DNA from 2 places in the Nonomuraea sp. NPDC050643 genome. Region 2 is predicted to be linked to the other one. Evidence: riboswitches for the same ligand, from Rfam matches in the RefSeq annotation. Region 2 holds a riboswitch; the other holds the start of a gene.
What was found. A riboswitch is a leader RNA that binds a small molecule or an ion and turns the genes downstream of it on or off. The one in region 2 is predicted to bind thiamine pyrophosphate.
Positions count from the first base shown of each region.

Region 1: linked by a shared signal. The riboswitch ahead of AB0I15_RS23250 (cytosine permease) and the one ahead of AB0I15_RS31060 (FAD-dependent oxidoreductase) in region 2 are both predicted to bind thiamine pyrophosphate.

Region 1 is NZ_JBFAIM010000016.1:151,504-158,619, reverse strand. Features, by position in the region: gene AB0I15_RS23265 (MFS transporter) at 1-699, opposite strand, end outside; gene AB0I15_RS23260 (helix-turn-helix domain-containing protein) at 830-1,249, shown strand; gene AB0I15_RS23255 (rhodanese-like domain-containing protein) at 1,312-1,635, shown strand; TPP riboswitch at 1,699-1,812, shown strand; gene AB0I15_RS23250 (cytosine permease) at 1,803-3,143, shown strand; gene AB0I15_RS23245 (methylated-DNA--[protein]-cysteine S-methyltransferase) at 3,129-3,701, opposite strand; gene AB0I15_RS23240 (ATP-binding protein) at 3,796-5,664, shown strand; gene AB0I15_RS23235 (ATP-binding protein) at 5,807-6,238, shown strand; gene AB0I15_RS23230 (membrane protein insertase YidC) at 6,222-6,863, opposite strand; gene AB0I15_RS23225 (DUF6412 domain-containing protein) at 6,949-7,116, opposite strand, start outside.
Region 2 is NZ_JBFAIM010000025.1:67,662-74,777, reverse strand. Features, by position in the region: gene thiE (thiamine phosphate synthase) at 1-198, opposite strand, end outside; gene AB0I15_RS31070 (Rv2175c family DNA-binding protein) at 176-550, opposite strand; gene AB0I15_RS31065 (FAD-dependent oxidoreductase) at 581-1,750, opposite strand; TPP riboswitch at 1,803-1,919, shown strand; gene AB0I15_RS31060 (FAD-dependent oxidoreductase) at 1,909-3,090, shown strand; gene thiS (sulfur carrier protein ThiS) at 3,087-3,287, shown strand; gene AB0I15_RS31050 (thiazole synthase) at 3,280-4,035, shown strand; gene pknB (Stk1 family PASTA domain-containing Ser/Thr kinase) at 4,221-6,131, shown strand; gene alc (allantoicase) at 6,229-7,116, opposite strand, start outside.

The DNA of each region.
Region 1 (7,116 bases), on a different contig from region 2:
GACGGCCACGAAGGCCGCCAGCAGCGCCAGGCCACCGGCGAAGGCCGCGACGGTCAGCGGCCAGCCGTCGGCCGGGTGCTCCAGCCGTACGACGCCGTAGGCCAGCAGCATCATCGCGCCCGTGACGCTCAGCGCGCCCGTCACGTCGAAGCCCCGCACGGGAGGACGCTCGGCGGTCGGCTCCTTGAGCAGGGGGATCGCGGCGATCAGGATGACCAGCGACAGCAGGACCGGGGCGAAGAAGACCCAGCGCCAGCCGAACGCGGTCAGCAGACCGCCGATCACCAGCCCCAGCGCGAAGCCGCCCGCAGCGGTGCCGGCGTAGATGAGCAGGGCGCGGTTGCGCTCCCTGCCCTCGGGAAACGTCGTGGTGATCAAGGACAGCCCGGCCGGCGTCATGAACGCGGCGGCCACGCCGGTGGCGAACCTGGCCAGCAGCAGCACCCAGCCCTCGTCGGCGAAGCCGCCGAGCCCGGAGAAGGCCAGGAACACCACCAGCCAGAACAGGAACATCCGCCGCCTGCCCAGCAGATCGGCCGCCCGGCCGCCGAGCAGCATGAAACCGCCGTAGCCGAGCACGTACGCGCTCACGACCCCGCTCAGCATGCCCGTGGACAGGCCCAGGTCGGCCCGGATCGACGGGAGGGCGACGTTCAGCATGGCCACGTCGATGCCCTCGAGGAAGATGGCCCCACACAAGACGATCAGTACGCCCCAGGAACGGGCGGGGACAGACACAACAAACCCCCGGTTACTTCTTGGCATATCGGTTATCTCTTGTAACCGTCCACATCATGGGCCAACATGAAATGTCATGGAAGAAGGCACTTTGAAGGCACTCGGTTACTGCGAAGGCACCGTGGACGACGACTACGACGTACGCCAGTGGGACACCCGTGAAGACTGCGAGGTCCGCCAGATACTCGACCGCGTCGCCGACAAGTGGTCGCTGCTGGTCATCGCCCTGCTCGACTGCCAGAGCCTGCGCTTCACCCAGCTCCGCCGCGAGATCGACGGCGTCAGCCAGCGCATGCTCAGCGTGACCCTGCGCCAGCTCGAACGCGACGGCCTGGTCAGCCGCAAGGTGCACCCGGTCGTGCCGCCGCGGGTGGACTACGCGCTGACGCCGCTCGGCCGTACGCTCCACGAGACCATCAAGGCCCTGGTCACGTGGACGGAGCAGCACCAGCAGGAGATCGCGGCGGCACGTGCCGCCTACGACGCGCGGGTCAACGGCCCCACCCCGTGAGGCCGGGCGCCACCGCCTCGCCTTCGGACGACGGCACTCGCTCCCCGCGAGATGATGGAGTCATGACCGTTCCTGAGATCGAGGCCAGTGCCGTTCCCGCCGACGCCTACCTGCTCGACGTCCGCGAGCAGGACGAATGGCTGGCCGGCCACGCCCCTGACGCCGTGCACATCCCCATGACGCAGATCCAGGGCCGGGTCGACGAGGTGCCCGGCGACAAGAAGGTCTATGTCGTCTGCCGGGTGGGCGGCCGGTCCTTGCAGGTCGCGGCCTGGCTCAACCAGCTCGGGCGCGACGCGGTCAACGTGGGCGGCGGCATGCAGTCGTGGGAGTTCGCGCGCCGGCCGATGGTCAGCGAGACCGGGCAGCCGCCCTTCGTGGCGTAGCCGCTCGTGAGTTGCCCACTGTGGCGGTTTCGCCGCCATTGGGGCATGATGAGGGCGCAAACTACAGATCGTCGCGGGAGCTCGGGGTGCCGGGCTGAGAGGGCAGCTACTGATCCGCTGCCGACCGCCTGAACCTGTCCGGGTAATGCCGGCGTAGGGAGTGTGCGATGTCGCGCGCCGTCGACGAAGTTCCGCTGACCCTCGAAGGCAGGCCGCCGAAGACCCTGGGTGTGCTCGACCAGGGTGCGCTCTGGGCGAACCTCGGCGTCAGCCTCCTGGGCTTCTCAGGGGCCCTGGTCCTGCTCAACCCGCTCGGCAACGCCCCGCTCAGCCTGGCCGCCGCGCTGCTGGCGACCGTGGTGGGCAGCCTGATCGGCACGGCCATGGTGGGCCTGTCGGCCATTCCCGGCACACAGACCGGGCAGCCCGCCATGGTCCTGCTGCGCGGGTTGTTCGGGGCCAGGATGTCCGCCGTGCCCACGGTGCTGAACATCGTGCAGATGATCGGCTGGGGCGCCTTCGAGCTCTGGGTGATCGCCAAGGCGGCGACCGCGATCTTCGGCGGCGTGCCGTACCAGGTGTGGGTGCTGGTGGCGGGGGTGCTCACCACCGCGCTCACGATCTGGCCGCTGGGCTCGATCCGGATCCTGCGCCGCTACGTCACCGCCGGCGTGATCGTGTCGATGGTCTGGTTCGCCTGGTTCTTCCTGTCCGAGGCCCCCGCCTACACCGGCGGGTCGTGGACCGCGTTCGCCCCGGCCGTGGACTACGTGATCGCGCTGTCGGTGTCGTGGGTGCCGCTGGCCGCCGACTTCGCCAGGCACTCCAAGTCCAGCAGGGCGGCGTTCACCGGCGTGGTCGGCGGCTACACGCTGGCACAGGTGGCCTGCCTGGGGCTGGGCGTGTACGCGGTGGGGATCGCCGGCGCGGCGGCCGTGCAGAGCGACCCCACGGCGGTGTTCGAGCCGTTCGTGGCGGTGCCGCTGGGCGCGCTGTTCTTCGGCATCCTGGCGCTGCGCGAGACCGACCAGTCCTTCGCCAACGTCTACTCCACCACGGTGTCGCTGCAGAACCTGATGCCGCGCGTGGACCGGCGCATCTTCTCCGCCGCCATCGGCGTGTTCACGGTCGCGATCGCCCTGGTCGTGGACGTCCACTCGTACGGCGCCTTCCTCGGCGTGATCGGGGCCGTGTTCGTGCCGATGTTCGCGGTGCTGGCCGTGGACTACTTCGTGTTCGGCGGCTCACGCGGCTGGAACACCGCCGAGAACGCCCCCTCGCGCTGGTCGATGCTGGTGCCGTGGGCGCTCGGCTTCGTGGCGTACTGGCTGACGACCTCCACCCCCACCGTCCCCGCCTGGGACGCGGTCTGGGTGTCGGCGCGCGAGGCGATCGGCTTCACCCGCGAGCCGTGGATGAACGGCGCGCTCGGCGCGGCCGTCGTGGCGGGCCTGGTGACCGCGCTCGTGGGCGTGCTGCGGCGCGGGCGCGCCTCAGCGAGCCGCTGAGGCGCGTCGTTCGACGTTGAGCAGGTGCTGCTTGGCGGCGGCGCCGCCCGCGTAGCCGCCGAGCGCGCCGTCCTCGCGCACCACCCGGTGGCAGGGCACGACCACGCACACGGGGTTGGAGGCCAGCGCGTTGCCGATCGCCCGCAGCGCGCGCGGCCTGCCGATGCTCTCGCCGATCGTCTCCAGGGTCGTGGTGGTGCCGTAGGGGACCGCCATCGTCTTCTGCAGCACCGTGCGCGCGAAGGTCGTGGCCAGCGTCAGGTCCACCGGTGTGGCGAACGCCCGCAGCCGCCCGGAGAAGTAGGCGTCGAGCTCTCTGCGCACCGGGTCGAGCCGGCGCGTGTCGGGCCCGATGTACCTGCCCACGTGCCGCGTGAGCAGCTCGAACACGTCGTTTTCCGCCTCGAAGCTGCAGGCCGCGATGCCCTTGCCGGTCACCGCGAGCACCAGCCTGCCGACGGCGCCGTCATAGGTGCCGAAGGCGATGTCCGGCGAGGTGTCCCCCCGGTATGTGCTGGAGGTCACCCGCAGCAGGGCATCGAGATCGTTGCTCGACATCCCCTCTCCCTCCTAACCGACGAGAATCACCGTGCCCGCAGCGTATCGGACGGATCTCCCGACGCACCCACCGCGCCACGTGCACTATGGAGGTGTGGGGGACGAATGGGCCGACAGTGACGATGAGATCGCTCGTGCGGTGCTCGCGGGCGCGCCCAACGCCATCGTGGCGCTCGACCGGGACCAGAGCGTGCTGGTCTGGAACGACGCGGCCGAGCGGATGTTCGGGTGGACGGCGGAGGAGATGCTCGGGCGCCGCGCGCCGATCGTGCCCGGCGAGCTGAGCGCCGAGCACAACGCCGTGCTGGAGCGCGTACGCACCGGCGCCCCCGTGTCGCTGCGCACCAAGCGCCTGCGCCGCGACGGGGCCGTGCTCGACCTGCGGGTGGACATCAGCGCCCTGCGCCTGGGCAGCGCCGTGGCCGGCTACGTCTGCGTGCACCACCCCGCCCAGGCCGACGAGATGGCCAGGAACCGCATGGCGCGCCGTGCCCGGCTGGTGCGCCGGCTCACCGACGTCGTCGGCGACATCAACTCCGAGCTGGAGCTGTCGGCCGTGCTCGACCGGATCTCGGCCAGCCTCACGGAGCTCACGGGGGCGGACGCGGGCGGGTTCGTCCTGATCGAAGGGGATCGGCTGCGGCTGGTCAGCACGTACCAGTTGCCGGAGACGATCAGGGGCACCACCACCGAGCTGCGGACGAGCCTGGTGGACAAGCTTTTACGGACCGGCAAGACCGTCATGCTCGAGTCGAACGGGCTGGAGGACCTGGTGTGGGCGCGGCTGCGTGGCCTGCACACGATCGCGCTGGGCCTGGCCGCCGTCGGCGGGCGCCCTTACGGCGCCCTCTACGCGCTGTTCGCCCGGCGCACGCCCGGCCACCTGGAGCTGGAGCTGCTGGAGCTGCTGGCCGGGCACGCGGGCATCGCCGTGGGCAACGCGGTGGCCTACCAGGAGGCGGTGCGGCAGCGGGCGCATGAGCGGGCCGTGTTCGACGCCAGCGCCGACGGCATCGCCGTGCTCGACCACGCCGGCCGCGTGGTGCGCTGGAACCCGGCCGCCGCCGGGCTGACCGCGTTGCCGTCCGACACGGTCATCGGCGGGCCGCCGCCGTTCCCGCTGCCGACGTCGGGCGAGAAGGTCACGTACCAGATGGACAACGGGCGCTGGCTCGACGTGGTGAGCGCGCAGATCGAGGAGACGGGCGAGGTGGTCGTCGACTTCCGCGACGTGACCTCCGCCAAGGAGCTGGAGGAGGCCAAGGACCTGTTCCTGGCCACGACCAGTCACGAGCTCCGTACGCCGATCACGATCGTGCGGGGGTTCGCCAGCACACTGGACTCGCGCTGGGACAAGATGGGCGACCCCGAGCGCCGCTCCGCCGTCCACACGATCGCCGAGCGGGCCAAGTCGCTGGGCGAGCTCATGGACCACCTGTTGCTGGGCGCCAGGGCGGGGGCCGACGAGCTCAAGGTGCGCATCGAGGTGTTCGACCTGGCCGAGCGGATCCACGCGGCCACGCTCGGGCTGCCCGCGTTGTCAGACCGGCACCGGGTGGAGGTGATGATCTCCGAAGGGCTGCCGGAGGTGCTCGGCGACGCCCTGGCCACCGACATCGTGCTGGGGCAACTGCTGGAGAACGCCTTCAAATACTCCCCCAAAGGCGGCCTGATCAGCGTCGAGGCGTGGCCGGAGGACGATGACGTGGTCGTGGTCGTCGACGACGAGGGGGTCGGTATCGCCCCGCCTGACCGCGAGCGGATCTTTGAGCGCTTCGTCCAGGTGGACAGCGGCGACCGGAGACGGTTTGGTGGAGTGGGGCTCGGTCTCTACATCGTCCGCAGTCTCGCCAGGGCACAGGGAGGAGATGTGAGCGCTCATCCGAGGCCTGGAGGCGGCACCAGAATGCGACTCGTGCTCAGGTGTGCTTCCACTATCGGATCCGACACACCGATGCGGTAACGAGGTGGTCACGGTTGAGCTGATCTATCGTCCAATGTGTACAAGCTGTGATCGAGATGCGGTTTCTGGGATTGAGTAACGGGGCATTTCGGTCGTACCGGGGAGTGTTCCCGCGGGGGGCACAGGGAACGGGGAGGTGGGTGTGTCAAGCGTGGTGCTGCTGCCGTACGCGCCGTCCAGCGTCGCCGTCGCCCGCCAGCGTCTGAGCACTGACCTGCAGGACAGTGGGGTCTTTTCCGCCGCGATCGACGATGCCGTGCTCGTGGTGAGCGAGTTGCTGAGCAACGCGCTGAGGCACGCGCATCCACTTCCGTCGGGCATGGTGAGGGTCGCCTGGCTACGGAGTGACGATCACATCGAGGTGGCGGTGAGCGACGGGGGTGCGGCCACCGAGCCGCGGGCGGGCCGCCCGACCCTGTCCTCGCTCGGGGGCCGGGGGCTCGGCATCGTGGAATACGTGGCGGAGAGCTGGGGGGTCAGGCACGACGGTGACACGACGACCGTCTGGGCCATTTTGCCCGCACCCAACAAATCGGTGAACGGGCAGGTGGCGGCACTCAGAGAGGCCGGCTAGCGAGCACGGCCCGCTCGCTGACGGCCCACGCCGTGGAGACGAGCAGATAGAGCCCGCCCGCCAGCGGGAGCACCAGCGCGGCCAGTACGGAGCCGTACGGCAGCAGCGGCATGATCTTCTTCATCAGCGCCGGCTGCTCCTCCGAAACCTTGATCTGCCTGGCGGAGAACCACGCCACCGCTGCGACCAGCGCGATGACCAGTACAAAGACCAAAACCGGCATGCTGGCCAGACCGTAATTGGCCACCACGCCCGCCACCTGCTGACCCAGCGGAGCCCCGAACAGATCGTGACCGACCAGTGCGGTTGGGTGTGTGGCCACCCGGTACATCAGCCACATGAACGGCAGTTGCGCCAGCATCGGCATGAAACCCGCGAACGGCGAGCTGCCCTCCTTGGCGTAGAGCGCGGACAACTCCTTGGACAGCCGTTCGGGATTGCGCCCGTAGCGCTTCTGCAACTCGCGCAGCTTGGGCGCGAGCTTCTCCCGGACCTTCGCGGTGCGTGCCTGGCGGACGTTGAGCGGCAGCAGCAGCAACCGCACGGCCAGGGTGAACAGCACGATGCCGAGGGCGGCACTGCCGCCGGACATGCTGATGACGAACGTGACAAGAGAATCGATCATGAGCCCTGTTTTCCTCGTTGGGTGACGAAGGGCTCACTCGTCGAGAGGGAGCCCCGCTTGGTTGTTCACTCGAAGCGGGGCACGCCTAAGGAGCTCGTGGACGCGAACGACCGGCCGCGTCCGGATCGCGCTGCCGCTGGAAGGCCATACGGCGCGCGTAAGTCAGCGGAAAGCTCGGGGGCTCCCCACTGACGATGGGCAGCAGCGTCGCCGCCCACGTGGCCAGCAGCAGGATCGCCACCATGGTGATCCC
Region 2 (7,116 bases):
GCCGTGCCGGTCGCAGGCGTCGCGGAAGATCTCGAGGAGCGCGAGTTCTTCGCGTGCCTCCAGGCCCTTCTCCCGCAGCTGGATGATGTCCACGCCGCCGGCCAGCACCGCGTCGAGGAACTCTGCCAGATCCCCGCGGTCGCGGCGGCCGTCTGTGCAGAGATAGAGGCGGGCCTCAGAAAGCGAGGGCTTGGGCACGCCGCTTGACCTCTGTGTGACGACCGGCCCTGATCGCGTCAACGGGCGACCCTGGCAGGGATTCGTCTGGGGTGAAGAGCCAGCGCAGGGCCTCGACGTCGTCGTAGCCGGCGTCGAGCAACACGGTCAGCGTGCCTGGCAGGCCCTTCATCACATCCTTTCCATCGAGGAACACCGCGGGCACCTGTGGCCCGCCGCTGCCCCGGCGCACGCCGAGGAGCTTGTGGTCCTTCAGGAGTTGCTTGGCCCGCCCGATCGAAAGGTCAAGGCGCGAGGCCACTTCGGGGAGCGTGAGCCACTCGTCTACGAGCTGCTCGGTCTCCCGGTCGATCTGTGCAACAGAAAGCGTCACGAAACCACAACTACCACATGCCGTGCTTGCTCAAACAACACAATCCCGTAGGGGGACTTGTGGATCTACCAGGCGTTCCGTGTCCAGCCTGTGACCCGCCTCGATGATCCGCCGCCCCTGTACGAGGTCGCGCGGCCGGTCGACGGCCAGCACGGCGGCCAGGGAGTCGTCGTCCGTGAGCCAGACGGCCGACCATTTCCCGTCGGGCTCGCCGCGGTAGACGAGCCGCTCACCGGCGGGGTGGTGGCCGGCGTACTGCAGCATGTGGCCGAACTGCTCCGACCAGAAGTAGGGGACCGGGTCGTAGACGGCCTCCTCCCCCAGCAGCGTCGCGGCGGCCACCTCGGGGGCGTTGAGCGCGGTGTCCCAGTGTTCGACCCTGAGCCGGGTCTTCCAGCGGCGCGACCACCAGGCGGCGCAGTCGCCCACGGCGACCGTGTTGGGCAGCGAGGCCCGCAGATGCTCGTCGGTGACGACGCCGTTGTGCAGGTCGATGTCGGCGTCGGTCAGCCACTCGACGGCCGGGCGCACGCCGATGCCGGTGACGACCGCGTGAGCTTCGACGAACTCGCCGCCCACCAGGCGTACGCCGCCCTCGTCCACGGAGTCGACCATGGCGCCGAGCCGCAGGTCGATGCCTTCGTACCAGGGTGTGGTGCGGGCTCCGATCCCCGTGCCGACGGCGGTCGCGATCGGGGTGGAGGCGCTCTCGACCACCGTCACGTCGCATCCGGCGTGGCGGGCCGCGGTGGCCACCTCGGCGCCGATCCAGCCCGCGCCGATGATCGCGATGTGGGCGCCGGGCACGAGCATGGCCCGCAGCTCGTGGGCGTCGTCGAGCGTGCGCAGCACGTGCTGGGGGCCGTCGCCGGGCAGCCTGATCGGGTCGGCGCCGGTGGCGATGACCAGGCCGTCGTAGCCGAGCTCGCCCTCGGTGGTCTCCACCACGCCCGTGCGCAGGGACTTGGCGCTGACGCCGGGCCAGAAGTCGACCTCCAGCGCGGCCAGGTCGGTCTCGACGTAGCTGGTGTCGGTCTCGCCCTTCAGCACGGCCTTGGACAGCGGCGGGCGGTCGTAAGGGCGATGCCGCTCCTGGCCGATCAGGGTGATCCGGCCCGCGAATCCGCGCCCGCGCAGCGCCTCCACCGTGCGCACGCCCGCCAGGCCCGCTCCTACCACCACGACATGGTTCACGTTCATGACCATAACGGGGGCGGTGCTTGGACGCGGCACCGAGGCCGTAGGCTGTGAACGCAAGACGCGCGGGAGTCCGGCCGTTACCGGGCTGAGAGGAAGGCTTCACCGGGCCTTCGACCGCAAGACACCTGATCCGGATCATGCCGGCGAAGGGAGCGCGGATGGATGTGATCGTGGGTGGCGGGGTCGTCGGGCTGTCCATCGCCTGGCGCATGGCGCGCGAGGGGCGGCCCGTCACCGTCGTGGACCCGGCCCCGGCCTCCGGGGCCTCTCACGCGGCCGCGGGGATGCTGGCACCGGTCAGCGAGGTGACGTACACCGAGGGGCCGCTGCTGCGCCTGGGCGTGGCGTCGCTGCGCCGCTGGCCGTCGTTCGCCGCCGAACTGGCCGCCGACGCCGGGTTCGAGGCGGTGGGCGGCGAGCCGGCCACGCGCGGGCTGGACCTGCGCTCCGACGGGACGCTCGACGTGGCGTTCGGGGCCGACGACCTGGCGGCGCTGGACGAGCTGGCCGCGTACATGGACAAGCTGGGGCTGCGGGTCGAGCGGCTGACCGGGCGCGAGTGCCGCCGCCTGGAGCCCATGCTGGCCCCCTCGGTGCGCGGCGGCCTGCTCGCGCCCGGCGACGCCTGGGTGGACCCGCGCCGCGTGACGGCGGCGCTGCTCACCGCTCTGGAGCGGCTGGGGGTCCCGCTGGTGCGCGCCCGCGCGACCGAGCTCCTCCGCGACGGCGGCACCGTCGTGGGCGTACGCCTCGCGCCACCGGACAAGTCCGGCGGCCCTGGTTCCGCGCCGGTCGCGTCCGGCGGCGGGGCGCGAGCGGAGGAGCCGGCGGAGCTCGCGGCCGAGCGGGTGGTACTGGCCGCCGGCGCCTGGAGCGCCGGGCTGGCCGAGGTGCCCGTGCGGCCGGTCAAGGGGCAGATCATGCGCTTGCGTTCGCCTCAGCCGCTGCTCGGCCGGTGCGTACGCGGAACCGTGCACGGCTCACCGGTCTACCTCGTCCCCAGGGGCGACGGTGAGCTGGTGGTCGGGGCCACGCAGGAGGAGATGGGGTTCGACACCAGGGTGACGGCCGGCGGGCTCTACGAGCTGCTGCGTGACGCCAGGGAGCTGGTGCCGGGCGTCACCGAGCTGGAGGTCGCCGACGTGGTGGCCGGGCTGCGGCCGGGGACGCCCGACAACCTGCCGGTCATCGGGCCGAGCGGGACACCGGGGCTGACGCTGGCCACCGGGCACCACCGGGGCGGCGTGCTGCTGGCGCCGCTGACGGCGGCCGTCCTGCTGGGCGAGGAGAGCGAGCTGGCGGCGTTGTGCTCGCCGGGGAGATTTCGGGAAATTTCATGATTGTTACCATCAACGGGGCCGCGCACGAGGTGGCCGACGGAATGACGGTGGCCCAGGCCGTCCACACATTGACCGCGGCCACCACGGGAGTGGCCGTGGCCGTGAACGACGAGGTGGTCACGCGCAGCGCCTGGGAGACGACGGCGCTCAGCGACAGTGACCGCGTGGAGGTTCTGACGGCGGTGCAAGGTGGATGAGCTGATCATCGCCGGCGAGAAGTTCTCCTCCCGGCTCATCATGGGGACCGGCGGCGCGCCCTCCCTGGAGGTGCTCGACCAGGCGCTGGCCGCGTCCGGCACCGAGCTGACCACGGTGGCCATGCGGCGGCTCGACCCGGGCTCGCGCGGCTCCGTGCTCGACGTGCTGCGCCGGCGCGACATCAAGGTGCTCCCGAACACGGCCGGCTGCTTCACCGCGGGCGAGGCCGTGCTGACGGCCCGGCTGGCCAGGGAGGCCCTCGACACGAACTGGGTCAAGCTCGAGGTCATCGCCGACGAGCGCACGCTGCTGCCCGACCCGATCGAGACGTTCGACGCGGCCGAGCGGCTGGTGGCCGACAGGTTCGTGGTGCTGCCGTACATCGGGGACGACCCGGCGCTGGCGCGGCGGCTGGAACAGGCGGGCTGCGCGGCCGTGATGCCCCTGGGCGCGCCGATCGGGTCGGGCCTGGGCATCCGCAACCCGCACAACATCGAGCTCATCGTGGAGGCCGCCTCCGTGCCGGTCGTCCTCGACGCGGGCATCGGCACGGCGAGCGACGCCGCGCTGGCGATGGAGCTGGGCTGTGACGCCGTGCTGCTGGCCACGGCGGTCACCCGGGCGCAGCGGCCCGACCTCATGGCGGCGGCCATGAAGGGGGCCGTGGTGGCCGGGCGGCTGGCGCGCCAGGCGGGCCGCATCCCACGCCGCCGCTACGCCGAGGCCTCGTCACCGACGACACCGTGAACCGATCACACCGCGACACGCGCGTCGCGGCGATGAGGCCTGGGCGGGCGTCGGTGATGAGGCCGTGACGCCGATGGTTTTATGTCTGTTTTGTCCGTGGTGGGGACGTTCCAACGAGAACGTCTCCGCATCGGTTTCGGGCGGCCGGGCCCTGCCAGTGGCAAAACGCCCGTAAACTCAGCGGGGTGGATACGACGACTGCGGACCCCCTGGTCGGGCGGCTCCTCGATGGGCGCTACCGCATCGAGAGCCGGATCGCCCGGGGCGGTATGGCGACCGTCTACCTCGCGCTGGACATCCGGCTCGACCGGACGGTGGCGCTGAAGGTCATGCACCGTTCGCTCGCCGAAGACCCGGCCTTCGTCAGAAGGTTCATCGGCGAGGCCAAGTCGGTGGCCAGTCTTTCCCATCCCAACGTGGTGCACGTCTTCGACCAGGGCACCGACAACGACGTCGTCTACCTGTCGATGGAATACGTCCCCGGCAGGACCCTGCGCGACATCCTGCGCGAGCGCGGCCGGCTGCCCGCCCGTGAGGCCCTCGAGATCCTGATCCCGGTGCTCGCCGCCCTCGGCGCGGCCCACCAGGCCGGGCTCGTGCACCGCGACGTCAAGCCCGAGAACGTCCTGATGACCGACGACGGCCGGGTCAAGGTCGTCGACTTCGGCCTGGCCAGGGCGATCGAGGCGACCAACCAGACCCGTACCGGCGTGATGATCGGCACGATCGGCTACATGGCGCCCGAGCAGGTCATGACCGGCGCCGCCGACGTGCGCAGCGACGTCTACGCCGCGGGCATCATGCTGTTCGAGCTGGTGACCGGACAGCAGCCCTACGACGGCGAGACCCCGATGTCGGTGGCCTACCGGCACGTCCACGACACCGTCCCGGCGCCGTCGTCGGTGACGCCCGAGGTGCCGCCGCTGGTCGACACGCTGGTGGCGAGCGCGACCGCCCGGGAGCCGCACGACCGCCCGGCCGACGCGACCGCGATGCTCGTGGCGGCGGTCGACGCGCACCGGATGCTGCCGCGCACGACCATCCCGCCGGGGTCCGGGCCGATGCCGCCGCAGCACTCGCAGCCGCACGCCAGGACCACGGTCTCGCCCGCGCCGTCGATGCCGCAGGGCACGCCCGGTCACACGATGATCCAGCCGCGGGCCGAGGTGCCGGCGCCACGGCGGTTCAAGCCCAACTGGTTCCTGGTGACGCTGGCCGCCGTGATGGTGGTCGCGGTGGGCCTGACGGGGTGGTATTTCTCGCAGCCCGAATACGTCAAAGTGCCCGACCTGCGCGGCAACGACATCGCCCTGGCCGAGAAAGACCTCACCGCGATGGGCCTGCAGGCGCGTAAGGCCGAGGGCGTCAACGACGAGAAGGTGGCCGAGGGCCTGGTGCTCCGCACCGACCCGGAGACCGGCACCGAGCTTGAAAAGGGCAAGACGGTCACGCTGGTGCCCTCGCTCGGGCCCAAGCGGGTGGTCGTGCCGAACCTGGCGGGCATGGACGGCAACGCCGCCCGCGCCGCGATCGCCACGGCCGGGCTGACCGTGGGCTCGGTCAAGCGCATCGCCAGCCAGGACGTCGAGCGCGACAAGGTCATCCGCACCTCCCCGCAGGTCGGCGAGAAGGTGAAGGAAGGCACGAAGATCGGCATCTTCGTCAGCGCCGGGCTCATCATGCCCGACATGGCCGGCATGCCGAAGGACGAGGCCGCCGGCTACCTGGGCGGGCAGGGCTTCCAGGTGCAGGTCAACGAGGTGGACGACGACGCCGAGCCGTGCACGGTCATCGCCCAGCAGCCGAAGGCCAAGGCCGAGGTCGACAAGGGCGCCTCGGTCTCGATCACGGTGGCGCGGTGCCAGACGGACTTCTGGGAGTGGTTCCAGGGCGACAACGAGGCCCGCGACGACCAGCAGTTCAGCCTGGTGCCGCCGGTGATCGGCAAGGAGGTCAAGGACGCCACCCGGGAGCTGCAGGCGCTGGGGTTCAGGGTCCGGGTGCAGCGGCTGGGCAACGGCGGCGTGGTGCAGTACCAGCGGCCGCTGCCCAACAGCGAGCGCCCTCCGGGCACGACGGTCTTCCTCTGGCAGTAGACGCCTCGCAGTAGACCCCGGCGCGCGCCACCGGCCACGGCCAGGGCGCGCCGGACGCTCGATGGCCGTGCGCCCGGGCGCGGGGTGTGGGCGCCGGTCAGGTCAGGTGGCCGCGCAGGCGGACACGGGCGAGGCCGCCGTCCGGGTAGATGTCCACGCGGACGTGGGTGACCGGGTGCCGGTGGTCGAGGCGGAAGCGGTGCGGGGTGTCGGGCTGCAGGCGGGTCCTGGCGAGGAGCGGCACCTCGCGGTCGCCGTCCAGGCCCGTCAGTGACACCCAGCCGGGCGCGTTGAACAGCAGGTTCGTGGTGTCGATCTCGGCCAGCCTGATGTGGCCGCGGCCGGCCAGGCGGATGACCAGCCAGTCGTTGCCGCCGTCGCGCCGCCGGGCCGTCTCCCAGCCCTCCGCCTGGTGCCGCGCCAGGCCGGGCGCGATGACGTTGTTGGGCGCCGAGTAGAAGTCGTCGGAGCACGACGTGACCAGGGCGCCGTTCGCGAGCGCGGCCAGGTCGAGGCCGAGACCTTCGTAGAAGGACAGGTCGGGGCGGACCTCGCCGTGCACGCGCAGCCTTGCCACGCCGCCGTCGGGGTGGATGGAGAGCCGCACGTGGGTGTAGCGGGTCTCGTCGGCGACCTCGAAGTGGTGCTCGGCGTCGCCCTTCAGCTCCGACCGCGGCACGATCTCCGTCCACGGCGCGGCGAGGACCTCGGCGGGCGACGGGTGGCCGTCGAGTGCGGTGGCCTCCACGGAGGCGTACGGCGGGTAGTTGCCCTTGAACCAGGCCGTGTCGATCACCACGCCGCGGATCACGCCGGGGAGCCCGAGGCGTACGAGGGCCCAGTCGTGGCCGGGTTCGCGGCGGCGGCGGGTCTCCCACCCCTCGTAGATCTGCCCCTTGTTGCCGAACGTCTCCGCCTGGAAGCCGGGCCGCCCCGGCCTGATCAGGCTCTCCTTCTCGGCGAACGATTCGTCGCTGGCCGCCAC